Regions from separate parts of the Paenibacillus sp. AR247 genome, predicted to be linked through region 2. Evidence: a T-box and tRNA genes for the amino acid it is inferred to sense, from the RefSeq annotation. Region 2 holds a T-box; the other holds one or more tRNA genes.
What was found. The T-box of region 2 lies ahead of leuS (leucine--tRNA ligase). A T-box ahead of a tRNA ligase gene usually reads a tRNA of that ligase, here a tRNA-Leu.
Positions count from the first base shown of each region.

Region 1: it has a tRNA-Leu gene. The T-box ahead of leuS (leucine--tRNA ligase) is inferred to sense a tRNA for this amino acid. The anticodon was not compared.

Region 1 covers NZ_PCZT01000025.1:252,141-258,210, forward strand. The annotation lists gene kdpF (K(+)-transporting ATPase subunit F) at 3-80, opposite strand; gene CPT76_RS34045 (hypothetical protein) at 222-611, opposite strand; cyclic di-AMP (ydaO/yuaA leader) riboswitch at 749-921, opposite strand; cyclic di-AMP (ydaO/yuaA leader) riboswitch at 1,043-1,253, opposite strand; gene CPT76_RS34050 (glutathione peroxidase) at 1,564-2,058, shown strand; tRNA gene CPT76_RS34055 (tRNA-Leu) at 2,131-2,213, opposite strand; gene CPT76_RS34060 (urease accessory protein UreF) at 2,465-3,124, shown strand; gene CPT76_RS34065 (helix-turn-helix domain-containing protein) at 3,214-3,570, opposite strand; gene CPT76_RS34070 (PAS domain-containing protein) at 3,819-4,436, shown strand; gene CPT76_RS34075 (MarR family winged helix-turn-helix transcriptional regulator) at 4,639-5,022, shown strand; gene CPT76_RS34080 (MFS transporter) at 5,032-6,070, shown strand, end outside.
Region 2 covers NZ_PCZT01000012.1:138,850-144,919, reverse strand. The annotation lists partial or broken gene leuS (leucine--tRNA ligase) at 1-1,254, opposite strand, end outside; T-box leader at 1,365-1,600, opposite strand; gene CPT76_RS21970 (helix-turn-helix domain-containing protein) at 1,779-4,079, shown strand; gene CPT76_RS21965 (AraC family transcriptional regulator) at 4,174-5,097, shown strand; gene CPT76_RS21960 (phosphotransferase enzyme family protein) at 5,270-6,070, shown strand.

The sequences.
Region 1 (6,070 bases), on a different contig from region 2:
GGTCAAAATTTTTCCGGATGGATCAAGGCGTAAACCAAATAGATAAAGACAAGCACGGCGAATGCTCCAACGACAATCATTGGTCTTTGCCCCCTTCTTCCACCACTCGGCCGCACCAATGAAGAAATAACAAGAACACGCCATAAGTGGCAGCGAGTGCAAGTATCATATATACATCCATCATCGTTTCCGGTCTCTCCTTTACATGGTTAGAATCATCTTTATTTTAGTAAAAATCCGACTTCGCCGTTTAAGGTATAAATGATGTGATCTGCACCAAGCCCCCGGTAAATGCCGGGTGAGCTGCCCCTCTGCGTAATGACATATACCGGTTCCGACGTCCAGGGACGGCAGATTTGCAAATAGCGGCAGGTCAGGTTGAGGCTGCTTTCAAACAGAAAGATTTTGCCGACCTCTATTTCGGGAACCACCCAATCCTCCGCGTGATTCGTATTCAGCCGGATGATCCGCTGCACCCCCATTTTTCTCAAGAGGCGTTCCTCCCGGGCACTGTTGGTCAGAACGGCAAAGGGCCTCTTCCAATACATCAGCAGCTTGATAAAATTGCGTCCCGCCTCGTTCGGCGCGGTCACAATGACGACGTTGTCCATTTCAAAGGCTCCTCCTGTGCGGCAGCCGCGAATACGCAAAAGAAGCCGCAGGGAAAGAAGGACCTTTCCCGCGGCTTCTTGAATGTGGACGAATATAAATAGGATCGTCCTATATTCAACATGCGCACGACAAGTGCTGCCTCTCCCGTTACGCTGACGAGGTTAGCTGTCGGATTCGGGCGTGAGAGTCGCCCTACCTTCCGGTACTTATCGTACCGGAAAGATTCACCCCGGCGGCTTCCGTTCCAGGCGGCCGCTGTGGTTCCCCCGCTCCCGGCCGTTTCCGGCCGAAATTAAGCGTTATTGATAAGTGTATTTGATTGTGATGAATGCTCTCTTTTGTTCCAGTAAGCTAAAAAAGGGTAAAAAAACACAGAGGCCAGCTGATCCCCCTGTGATCCGAAGGTTTATTCGGGTCGCAAGTTTCATCATTCCTCTCTCAAACGGCGCTTACGAGGTTAGCTGACGGATTCGAGCGGTGAGAGTCGCTCTACCCGGCCGGATCCATGGCATCCGTAGCCGGGATTCACCCCTGCGGCTGGCTGCAGCCCCCCGACTCTCACACCGGTTCGCTGCTCCATGGCACGCGTTTGGTTCCCCCGATTTCCGCGCTTTTTTGCGGAAACTCAGCGATTAGTAATGGAAACTGTATTGAATACGCTCTGAATCATACACCCGCTCCTTCCAAGCTGTAAAGGCAGTCTAAAAATCATGAACCGCGAATTTTGGAACATTCAGGACCTTATTAGCGCTTACATTTTGGCTTTTTGACTTCTACCTCTTCCATGCTCCCGATTTGGCGCATTTATGAAAACCAGGTCATTCAGGGACACTGGCTCGCAGGAATATCCGCATTGACATTACAGTTCAATCGTTTAAAATTAAATTGTGCGCTTGGTAAATGCTTCGGCTGGATGATGATTCATAGCAGCACAAAAGGAGGAGGATGGCAGTGAGCGTCTACGATTTTCAAGTGAACACGCTGCGCGGCAAAGAGGTATCGTTAAAGGAATATGAAGGTGACGTGCTGCTGATCGTGAACACGGCCAGCAAATGCGGATTTACGCCGCAGTTTCGCGGGCTGCAGGAGCTGTACGACGAGTTCCGCGACCATCATTTTCAAATTCTCGGTTTTCCGAGCAACCAGTTTGCCAATCAGGAGCCAGGTACCAGCGAGGAGATCGGCGAATTCTGCCAGATGAATTACGGGGTCACGTTCCCGATGTTTGAGAAGATCGACGTCAAGGGCAGCAACGCCCATCCACTGTTTCAATACCTGACCAGGGAAGCGCCAGGTGTGCTCGGATCAAAAGCGGTCAAGTGGAACTTTACCAAGTTCCTGGTCGATTCCAAGGGCAGGGTCATCAAGCGTTACGCGCCCAAAACGACACCCGACAAAATCGAAAACGACATCCGCAAGCTGCTTGCATCCGGAAAAAGCGAATAGTGACACAACATGCCACAAAGCAAAAAAGCTTCCCTGGATTTCTCCAAGGAAGCTTCTTTCTGTGTTCATAGATGCGGTAGAGAGGACTCGAACCTCCACGGGCGTACGCCCACTACCCCCTCAAGATAGCGTGTCTGCCATTCCACCACTACCGCATATCCAAAGTTCATTTAGCGAACTTTTTATTATACACAAAATCATCCGAATTGTAAAGGGAAATGAATTAGAACATCATTTGTGTAATATTATATAACATTAAAACCACCTAATACAGTGAATAAGTCGCTCTAACATTGACAAATCATTATATTTATGTAATATTAACTTACAAATAATAGTGTTCGATGATTCCAATCTGCAATTCACGTCATATTTATTGTCATAAGATAATCTGGAGGTGACCGTGTTGAACGACAAAAGCACCAAACTGCTCGATTACGTGCAAACGCTGGATAACGACTTGTCGGTTGGAGGCTTCAGCCATGTGTTTGACCTCCAAACCCGAATTGCAGAAGGGCGCATCCAGAGCCAGGAAGAGCTGGAAGGGTTCATCCTTCATCCGATGACGAATCGCTTGGTCCGCCAAGACGGCGCGGCCATTCTGGCGATTTACGCAGCTGCCGACCAACGGGATATCCGTCAGATCGCCCGAATTGACCGGTACATCCTCGGAAGAATCGCTGCACATGAAAATGATGAAGCGGTGCGCCAACGGGGCAGAAGACTTTTGAAACTGGCCCAGGCTCTGTACCCCTGGCTCAATCTGAAGGTTCTTGACGAACTCGCGCAGAAGGAGCTGTCTCCCGTCTGCCTGGCCACGGCGCATGCCTATGTCAACTATCAGCTCGGGTCCAGCCGCGACCACACCGTTTATGGCTATATGCAATCTGCGGTCTGCACATGCATCCAGCTCGCTGCCCGCTCGCTAAGCATTCCGCCTCACGACGCCAAAGCGTTGGCCGGCAAATGGACGGCTGAAATGGAGCGCGCATGGACAGCGGAGAAAGACTCCCTGCCCACAGACCTTGTCAACATCCAGGAGAACGACTCCCATATCGCCTCGTGAACCCTTTACCAACACCACAAAGGCACTCCGCTCTGCCCTGCCGCAGCGAAGTGCCTTTTCTGTTCCCATGTATGTACTTGACCTTCATCTTACTGATCGCGGGACTGGTTCTTCCGGTATTCCACAAACTTGATGTACTCCTTGATAAACTCCTTCTCGTGATCGGATAGCGGCATTTCATTTAACTGCCTTCCGTTTTCCCACAAATAAGGATCCTGCTGCTCTTTCACCATATACGGCCCCGGTTCCTTACCCAGAATCAGCCAGTCAAGGCTGACGCCGAAAAAGCTCGAAATTTCGATCAATTTATTGGTGCTCGGGGTGGACTTCCCCCTTTTCCAATCTCCGAAATTCCCCGTGCTGATATTAAGCTGCTCGCAAAACGACTTTTTGGTCATCCCCTTCTGCTTAATCAATGCCTCAATACGTCCGTAAATGGATTGCATAAAAAACCGCCTTCCAGTCATGTCGCAAAAAAACGACGCATTTAAGTAATTTTTATGCTTGCAATATGACGCAAAAACGTGTATAGTATTCTTTATATTAGGAATTTCCATACCTATGGCTCTTATTGTATCATTAGTCCCTTTTCTAATCCAACCGCCCTGCAATCATTCACTTCATATCTGACCTTACCTTTCCAACGCGATTCGGGCCCGCTTATGACCAATACCAAGACAGGGAGCGACCGCTTTTGCACACACTCGACATTTCTTATCATGAATTGATCCATGCCATGAGGCAGTGTATTGCCGTCGTGGATGCCGGAGGAGTTATCATTTCAGTGAACCACGCCTGGATTCAAAGCGCATATGACGAAGGCGTCCCCCAATCCTTTAACTGGGTTGGTATTAATTTCATGCAAATCGCCGACGCCCTTTCGGGAGAAGACGAACAAGACCTGGACAGACTCCAGGCGGTTTTGCAGGGTATTTCTACATACTACAGGAACGAATTCCGATCGAGCTGCATCCAGCCCTCCCGCTGGTTTCAAATCGAGGCATTCCCGCTCCGGAACGGCGCCAGGGAGGAACCCCGGGGAATGATCGTCTGCCTGTCGGATATCAGCCGAAGCAAACAGCTCGAGAACGACTTGATGACCGCCTTATCCCAGATCCGCACTCTACGCGGATTGCTGCCCATCTGCGCTGTCTGCAAACGAATTCGCGATGACGATGACTTATGGAATTCCATCGAGAGTTTTTTGCAAAAGCATGCCCACACCGAATTCACGCACGATATTTGCCCGGACTGCATACGCCGGCTGTATCCCAAGTACTCGTCCATATTGGACACGCCTACTCATCAGTAGCTGCACCACCTCCAGTCTCTTCCCCAACAAAACACTTCTTCAAAATCATCGTCAACGCACCGCAGCTTTTTTTCGTTGACGTTCTTTGTTCATATCCATATAATTGTTATGACAATTATATTTTGAAGGAGTGTTTTCCCTGACCCGCTTCTCATCTTCGTCCCAAACGATCGGTTTCCGATACGGAAATATGTCCCGCAGAATGTCTTCTATTTTTGCAGGCCTGCTTAAGCCTTACGGCATCACACCCGAGCAATGGTCCGTACTGTACCAGGTTCACCTCCAGGAAGGCATTAACCAGAAGGAACTCGCGCTTCGCTCCGGCAAAGACCAGCCCTCCATCACCCGCATTCTCGATGTGCTGGACAAGAAAGAACTGATTCAGCGCAAGCCGGATCCGGCTGACCGCCGGGCTTATTTAATCTACGCCACGCCAGCCGTGCAGGAGCTGATGAAAGAAACGATCCCGATGGAGCTGAAGCTCAATGACGAGCTGATCGCCGGCATTACGGACGAGCAATTGGAGTCACTGAACCGCATCATGGATCAAATCAATAAAAATATAGACCGAATTTTAATGGAGTAGGAGTCACCTATGAACGACACCCGAGAGAAACTGTGGACACGTGAGTTTATTATGCTTACGCTGTGCAACCTGCTGTTATTTTTAAATTTGCAAATGATCGTATCCCCTCTGTCCGGCTATGTAAAAGAACATTTTCACGCCAGCGCCTTCATGGTCAGCATGTTTACGACCCTGTTCTCGCTGGCTGCGATCGCGGCGCGCCTGTATTCCGCCAAGGCTTTGGAGAAAGGCATCCGTAATCAAATCTTATATATCGGCCTTGCCTTAGCGCTGCTCGCCACCTTCGGTTACCTGTGGAGCGGCACGATGGCGCTGCTGCTGCTGATGCGGATCGTGTTCGGCGTTGGCTTCGGCATGGGCAGCACGACGCTGCCTACGATGGCATCCGGTATTATACCGGTCCGCAGGCTGGGCGAGGGAATGGGCTATTTCGGACTGTCGACAAGCATCGCCCTTTCGCTTGGACCTGTCATCGGGACGGCGCTTCTGGAGAACAAAGGGTTCGACACGCTGGTATATGCTACGCTAATCGTTATTACCCTGATCTTCCCGCTGGTCATTCCGCTGACCAAAAAGGTAAAACCGGTCGCCCCGGCCATTCCAAAAGAATTTACGGCGGTTCCCCAGAAGCAGGGCTTTCCGAAAGCGCTCCTTCTGCCCAGCCTGATGAACCTGCTGATGTCCATTACCTATGGCGGACTGCTCAGTTTTATTAATTTGTTCGGAAAAGAGGCCAGCCTCGCGAACGCATCGCTGTTCTTTCTGTTCAATGCGGCCGCCGTCGTGCTGATTCGGCCCATATCGGGCAAAATTTACGACCGCAAGGGGCATATCGCCCTGCTCATTCCGTCGGCGGTGCTGCTCATTGGAGGGCTATGGCTGCTGTCTTATGCCCATACCACCGGATTTTTAGCCTTGGCCGCTCTGTGCTACGGCCTCGGATTCGGCACGGTTCAGCCGACCCTTCAATCCTGGATGCTGCAGCAGGTTCCTCCGCAAAAGCAGGGACTCGCCAACAGTATGTATTTCAACTCGCTGGACCTTGGCA
Region 2 (6,070 bases):
GGTTACCTTGCCCTGGCCTTTGCCGTTCTCCTCAAGCCACGCGATCATTGCAGCGATGGCTTCTTCGGTGTGCAGTCCGTTCAGCGGGCCCGAGTTCACATGCTCTCCGTCCCCGGTATAAGCTTCCTCCTGCACGTTTCCGCCTTTGACCACTTCGACGATGTTCAGGCCGAATTTCTTGGCGAATTCCCAGTCGCGGGAATCATGCCCCGGCACCGCCATAATGGCTCCGGTTCCGTAACCTGCCAGCACGTAATCCGCAATCCAGATCGGGAGCTTCTCGCCGCTCACCGGATTGACGGCATAGGCTCCGGTAAACACACCGGTTTTGTCTTTGGCCAAATCGGTGCGCTCCAGATCGCTCTTGCGGGCTGCCTGCTCCTGGTAGGCCTTCACCGCATCCTTCTGTTCAGGCGTCGTAATGCGCTCTACCAGCTCCTGTTCGGGAGCGAGCACGCAATAAGTAGCGCCAAACAGCGTGTCGGGACGGGTCGTAAATACCGTCAGCTTGGCGTCATGCCCTTCGATTTCGAACTGCACTTCAGCGCCCTTCGATCTTCCGATCCAGTTGCGCTGCATATCCTTCAGGCTTTCGCTCCAATCCAGGTCATCCAGATCTTCCAGCAGCCGGTCGGCATACTCGGTAATCTTCAGAATCCATTGGCGCATCGGCTTGCGGACGACCGGATGGCCGCCGCGCTCGCTCTTCCCGTCGATGACTTCCTCGTTGGCCAGTACGGTCCCGAGGGCTTCACACCAGTTCACAGGCACTTCGGCAACATAGGCAAGGCCGCGTTTGTACAGCTGGATGAAAATCCACTGCGTCCATTTATAATATTCCGGATCGGTCGTGCTGATCTCGCGGTCCCAGTCATAAGAGAAGCCGAGCGACTTGATCTGACGCCGGAACGTGTTAATGTTCTTGATCGTGATTTCCCGAGGGTGCTCGCCCTTATCCATCGCATGCTGCTCCGCCGGCAGGCCGAATGCGTCCCAACCCATCGGATGCAGCACGTTATAGCCCTTCATCCGCTTGAAGCGGGAAACGATGTCCGTCGCCGTGTACCCTTCCGGGTGGCCGACATGAAGCCCCGCTCCGGACGGGTAAGGAAACATATCCAGCGCGTAAAATTTCGGCTTTTCAGGATCCTCTGTCGTCTTGAATGTGTGATGCTCATCCCAATACTTCTGCCATTTCGGTTCAATCACCTTGTGCTGGTAGCCCTGGCCTTGAACCTGCTCTTGGTTACTCATGCTCATTTGCCTCCTAAAGTGCGCCCGCTGCCCGCCCGTTATTCCGGGACGGCACGGCGCTCGTCTTTCATGTTTGCAACAAAAAAACCTCTCATCCATAGCGTATCATCGCTAGGGACGAGAGGTTTGATTCCCGTGGTACCACCCTAGTTAGCGGAGGACATGCTTTATCCCCGCTCCCTTTGCACCCTTAACGCGGGTGAATCGATGATTCTTGACGCGTTCTGAACGCGCTTCACATCATAGCTCAAAGGCGAGTTCATCCCAAATCGTCAACCGGCTTGCACCCCCCGCCGGCTCTCTGTATGACATCCCTGGAACTAATACCCCTTATCATCGCTTCATTTGCAGTTTTTCATGGTTGAAACATTGAAACATATTATATATAAAAAAATCCATCGAGTCAACGTATCCAGCCTGGCGGACAAGCCCTGCTTTTCCCTCCAAAAAACCCGCCAGCCGGAATTATTCCATGTCCGGTAGGGAATTTTTTGTTATGATTGAACCAAAGGGAGGCGGAAAGTTTGAAGCGTAACCTCAGAAGGTACTTGAAATCGAAGCTGTTTTTGAAATATATATGGTCTTATCTGTTTATTTTGCTGCTTCCTCTCGTTTTTGTAACCGTCTTCATCTACCAAAGCGCCGCGGGCAACCTCCGGGAGGAAATCGAGCAAAGCCATCTGAACCAGCTGACGCAGGCGGAAAGCATCGTCGACGGCCGTATGAAGGAGCTCGGCGACATCGCCTCAAGGATCGCCTACGACGACCGCCTGATCTCTTACCGGGTCCATGATCCGTTCTATTCCCGGGAGGCGATCGACGCTCTGGATCAATTTAAGTCAACCAGCTCCATCATCGGAGATGTATTTTTATATTTTCATCATGACGACCGGATTTACTCCTCGCAGGGGCTTAGCAGCTTGGACGTGTTCAGCGAGAAGTACATATTCCAGAATTGGTCCAAAGACAGCCTGATGGGCGATTTAAACGACGTGTCCTTTCCCACAATGCGTCCGGCGGACCGGGTGATCCGGGGCACTTACAGGCAGCAGTCGCTGCTTGCCTACCTGGTGCCGATTACGCCGAACAGCCCGAATCCCCACGCAACGGTCATGTATTTGATCGATGAGTCGGAGCTCACGGGTCTGATCGATTCCATTCTGGGCAGCTACAAGGGGCTGGCGTACATTTTTGACAACCACGGACAGGTGCTGGCCGCCAACAATCACGGTGAAACGATCAACGGCCTGGACACGGGACATCTGTTTTCCCTCGATCCGGGCATTCACAGCGTGGAGCTGGGCGGAAAAGCGCATTCCGTCGTTTCCACCAAATCGGACATGAACGGCTGGACGTATGTGACGCTGATGCCAAGCGATCAGTTTTTCAGCAGCGTGCTGCACATCCGCAGCTTTATCATCATGCTGTTCAGCATCGTGGTGCTGGCAGGCATCGGCATCGCCCTGCTTCTGGCCCGCAGACAATATCACCCGATTTCGGCCCTAGTCGATTTCGCCAATTCGAAGTCCAGAAACGACCGGGGAACGGGAGATGCGCTCCTTCCGGTCAATGAACTGGAGCATATCCGCTCCGCGCTGCAGGAATATAGCTCCCGTGCCGACCTTCAGGAACCGTACGCCCGGAACCATCTTCTGCTGAGACTGCTCCAGCAGGGAGAAGACCGGGAGCTCGAGCCGGATCTGCTGGAAGCCTTTAATATCCGGTTTGACCGTTCGCAGTTTTTTGTCATCGCCTTGGAACGAGGCGAGCTTGCTGACCATTCCCAGGATTACCAGGATTGGCAGACGCTCGCTTCCCTCCTTGCCGAAGTGGACATCCCCGGGCTCCGGGCATCCGCTTACAGCGTGGAGCTCCCGCGCCGTGACCAGATGGCCCTCATCGTCTGCTTTGACCCGCACCCGGCGATGGAGAGCTTCATCCATATGAGCCGGATCGTCGATGCCGTCCGCAGCAATATCCTGGAGGCGTTCGACTTTAACCCCATCATGGGCGTCGGCACCGGATATTCACAGGCGGGGCAGCTCAATCAGTCTTTTATCGAAGCCTGCTCGGCGCTGGAATTCCATACTCCGTCGGAGAAAGGCGGTATTACGTTCTTTGAAAAACTGGCGCCGGCGAGCGAGGAAGCCTTCTGGATTCCGAAAAACGTGCTGCTGAAGCTGTCCCAAAGCTTGAAACAGGGCAGCCATGACGTCTCTGCCCACATGATCGGCGAAGCGATGACGAGCCTAAAAGAGGGCAGCCCGTCACCGCTGCTCTCCCGCTGCATCTGCTTTGACATTCTCAATACGATGCTGAAGACCGCCTCGGAGCTTGGCATCCACCATATTACGCAGGAGATTCCGACCAGCAGCGCTTTTCAGTCCCTGGATGAATTCGAGGGGCAGCTCAGGAAGCTGGCCTCCTATATTTGCACGCAGGTGCAGCAGGAGACCAAGCATAAGGAGAGCTCGCTGAAGGACCAGATGCTCGGCTATATTGACCAGCACTTTATGGATCACAGCCTGAGCCTGGAGAGCCTGGCGGATCTGTTTGAAATTTCTCCATCGCATTTCAGCCGGACGTTTAAGGAAAATGTGGGGCTGAACTTTACCCAGTACATCTGGCAGAAAAGGATGGAGGAGGTCAAGCGGCTGCTCGTGACGACCCAGGAACCGCTCAAGGAAATCATCGGCCGGGTCGGGTATGCCGACACCCCGAATTTTATCCGCAAGTTTAAAAAGGAAACCGGCTACACGCCGGGACAATTCCGCAAGCTGAACCATCCGGACGGCGTGTTGCTCGGCGAAATGCTTCAGGACTGACCACGAACAGCTGATTTGTTCAGCTGTTCGTTTTTTCTTTTAGGAACTGCAGCGTATGTGGTAAGGCAAGACGGAAAACCTGATATTTCTGTGCATGGAATGCAAGGCTTCATTTTCGGTACTCCATATAATTAATGTTGAAGGGATGATCTGTATGGATTGGCTGAAACGCATGAATCATGCGTTGGAATACATCGAAACGCATCTGTCGGAAGAGATCAACTATGACCAAGTGGCCGGAACGGCCTGCTGCTCGGCTTACCATTTTCAACGCATGTTTTCGTTCATCACAAACGTTTCGCTGTCCGAGTATATTCGGCGCAGACGGCTTACCCTTGCCGCATTTGAACTGCAATCCGGTGGTGTAAAGGTGATCGATATTGCACTGAAGTATGGTTACGAATCACCCGAGGCATTTTCCAGGGCGTTCAAAAAAATGCACGGTGTCATGCCAAAGGCTGCGCGCGACAACGGTGTGTCGCTTAAGGCTTATCCTCGGTTATCCTTTCACATTTCGATTCGCGGAGATGTCGAGATGAACTACAGAATGGAAGGAAAACCTGCCTTTGAAATGTTCGGCGTTTCGACTGTGATCCATGCCGACGGCGAGAATCCGTTTATCGAAATACCCGCGTTTTGGCAAAAGTGTATTTCCGATGGAACGGTCAAACGAATCCGCGCTGCCGCAGGTTTAGGCGAACACGGCCAGCTCCATGCGGTTTTATACAACAAGCAAGGAGAACAACTTTCGTACATGATCGGTTACTTTTTACCCCAAAGCGGCTTGCCTGAAGGATTTGAAAAGCTTCAAATCCCCCCTCAGTCTTATGCGATTTTTTCAACCGGAATCAATCCGAGTGGACAGAATGACATTCATGGATTGTGGAGGCGGATCTGGGGCGAGTGGTTTCCAAGCTCTCATTACGAAGCGGCAAACGGTCCCGAATTTGAAATGACTTACGATCTCGGTAACAACATGTACGAAATGGAGGTTTGGATTCCTGTCATTAAGCTGTAGTTCAGCTCTAGAGCGAGTATCATATCAATCCCCCGGTGTTAGGGGCTATTTCCTTTAGAAGGTGTGAATCGAATGGATCTTGCAATCATCGCGCAGCATGCGTTTGCTCAGTACGATATAAATGCTGTATCCGTGTCGCCCGTAGCACAAAGCGGTGCCGCGGTTTTCAAAATTGAAGATCATCATGGGCTGCTGTACAGCCTGCGTGTTCACAAATCTAAAAATCAGTACGCTTGAAACCATGTGGACGCGCCGGGATGTACTGGAATCTGAGCTGGTATGGTTGGATGCGCTTAATCGTGATACCCATCTCACCCTCCCTGTGCCAAAACGTAATCGGCTGGGTTCTTATGTTACACAAGTGGACGATATAAGTTGTACGATGCTCCGTTGGGTGGAAGGCGAGCAAAAACAGTACTTTACCAGCGATCAGGAATTGAAGTCCACCGCTGAAATGACGGCAGCTTTGCATCAGCATGCCAGTATGTGGCAGCCCCCTTCGTCTTTTATCCGTCCAACGGTTCATCGTGAACGCATACAGAACGCTCTGGACCTGCTCAAGCAGCAGGTGCGGGAAGGGTTATTAGATGCACATGATGTTCAGATTCTTGAAGCCGCCGGGGAAAAAGCGATGGCTTTGCTGGACACACTCCCTAAAAACAAGTTGACTTGGGGTGTATTGCACGGAGATATCGTTCCTCCCAATATCGTGTTTGCAGATGGGGCTGCCCATCCCATTGACTTTGGCGCATGCGGATTCGGTCCTTTTCTCACTGACCTGGCCATCACATGTACCTTTATTCATCCCACTGCCAGACAACAGTACATCGATTGGTACGGAGAGCACTTTCCGCTGCCCAATGAGTATGTGGCCCAAATCGAAGCATTATTTATTTCGCTAGTACTAATCGGGATGAGGAACGCTCTTGGTATGCCTGAATCGAAGCATGGATTGCCGATGCATGCGAAGTAG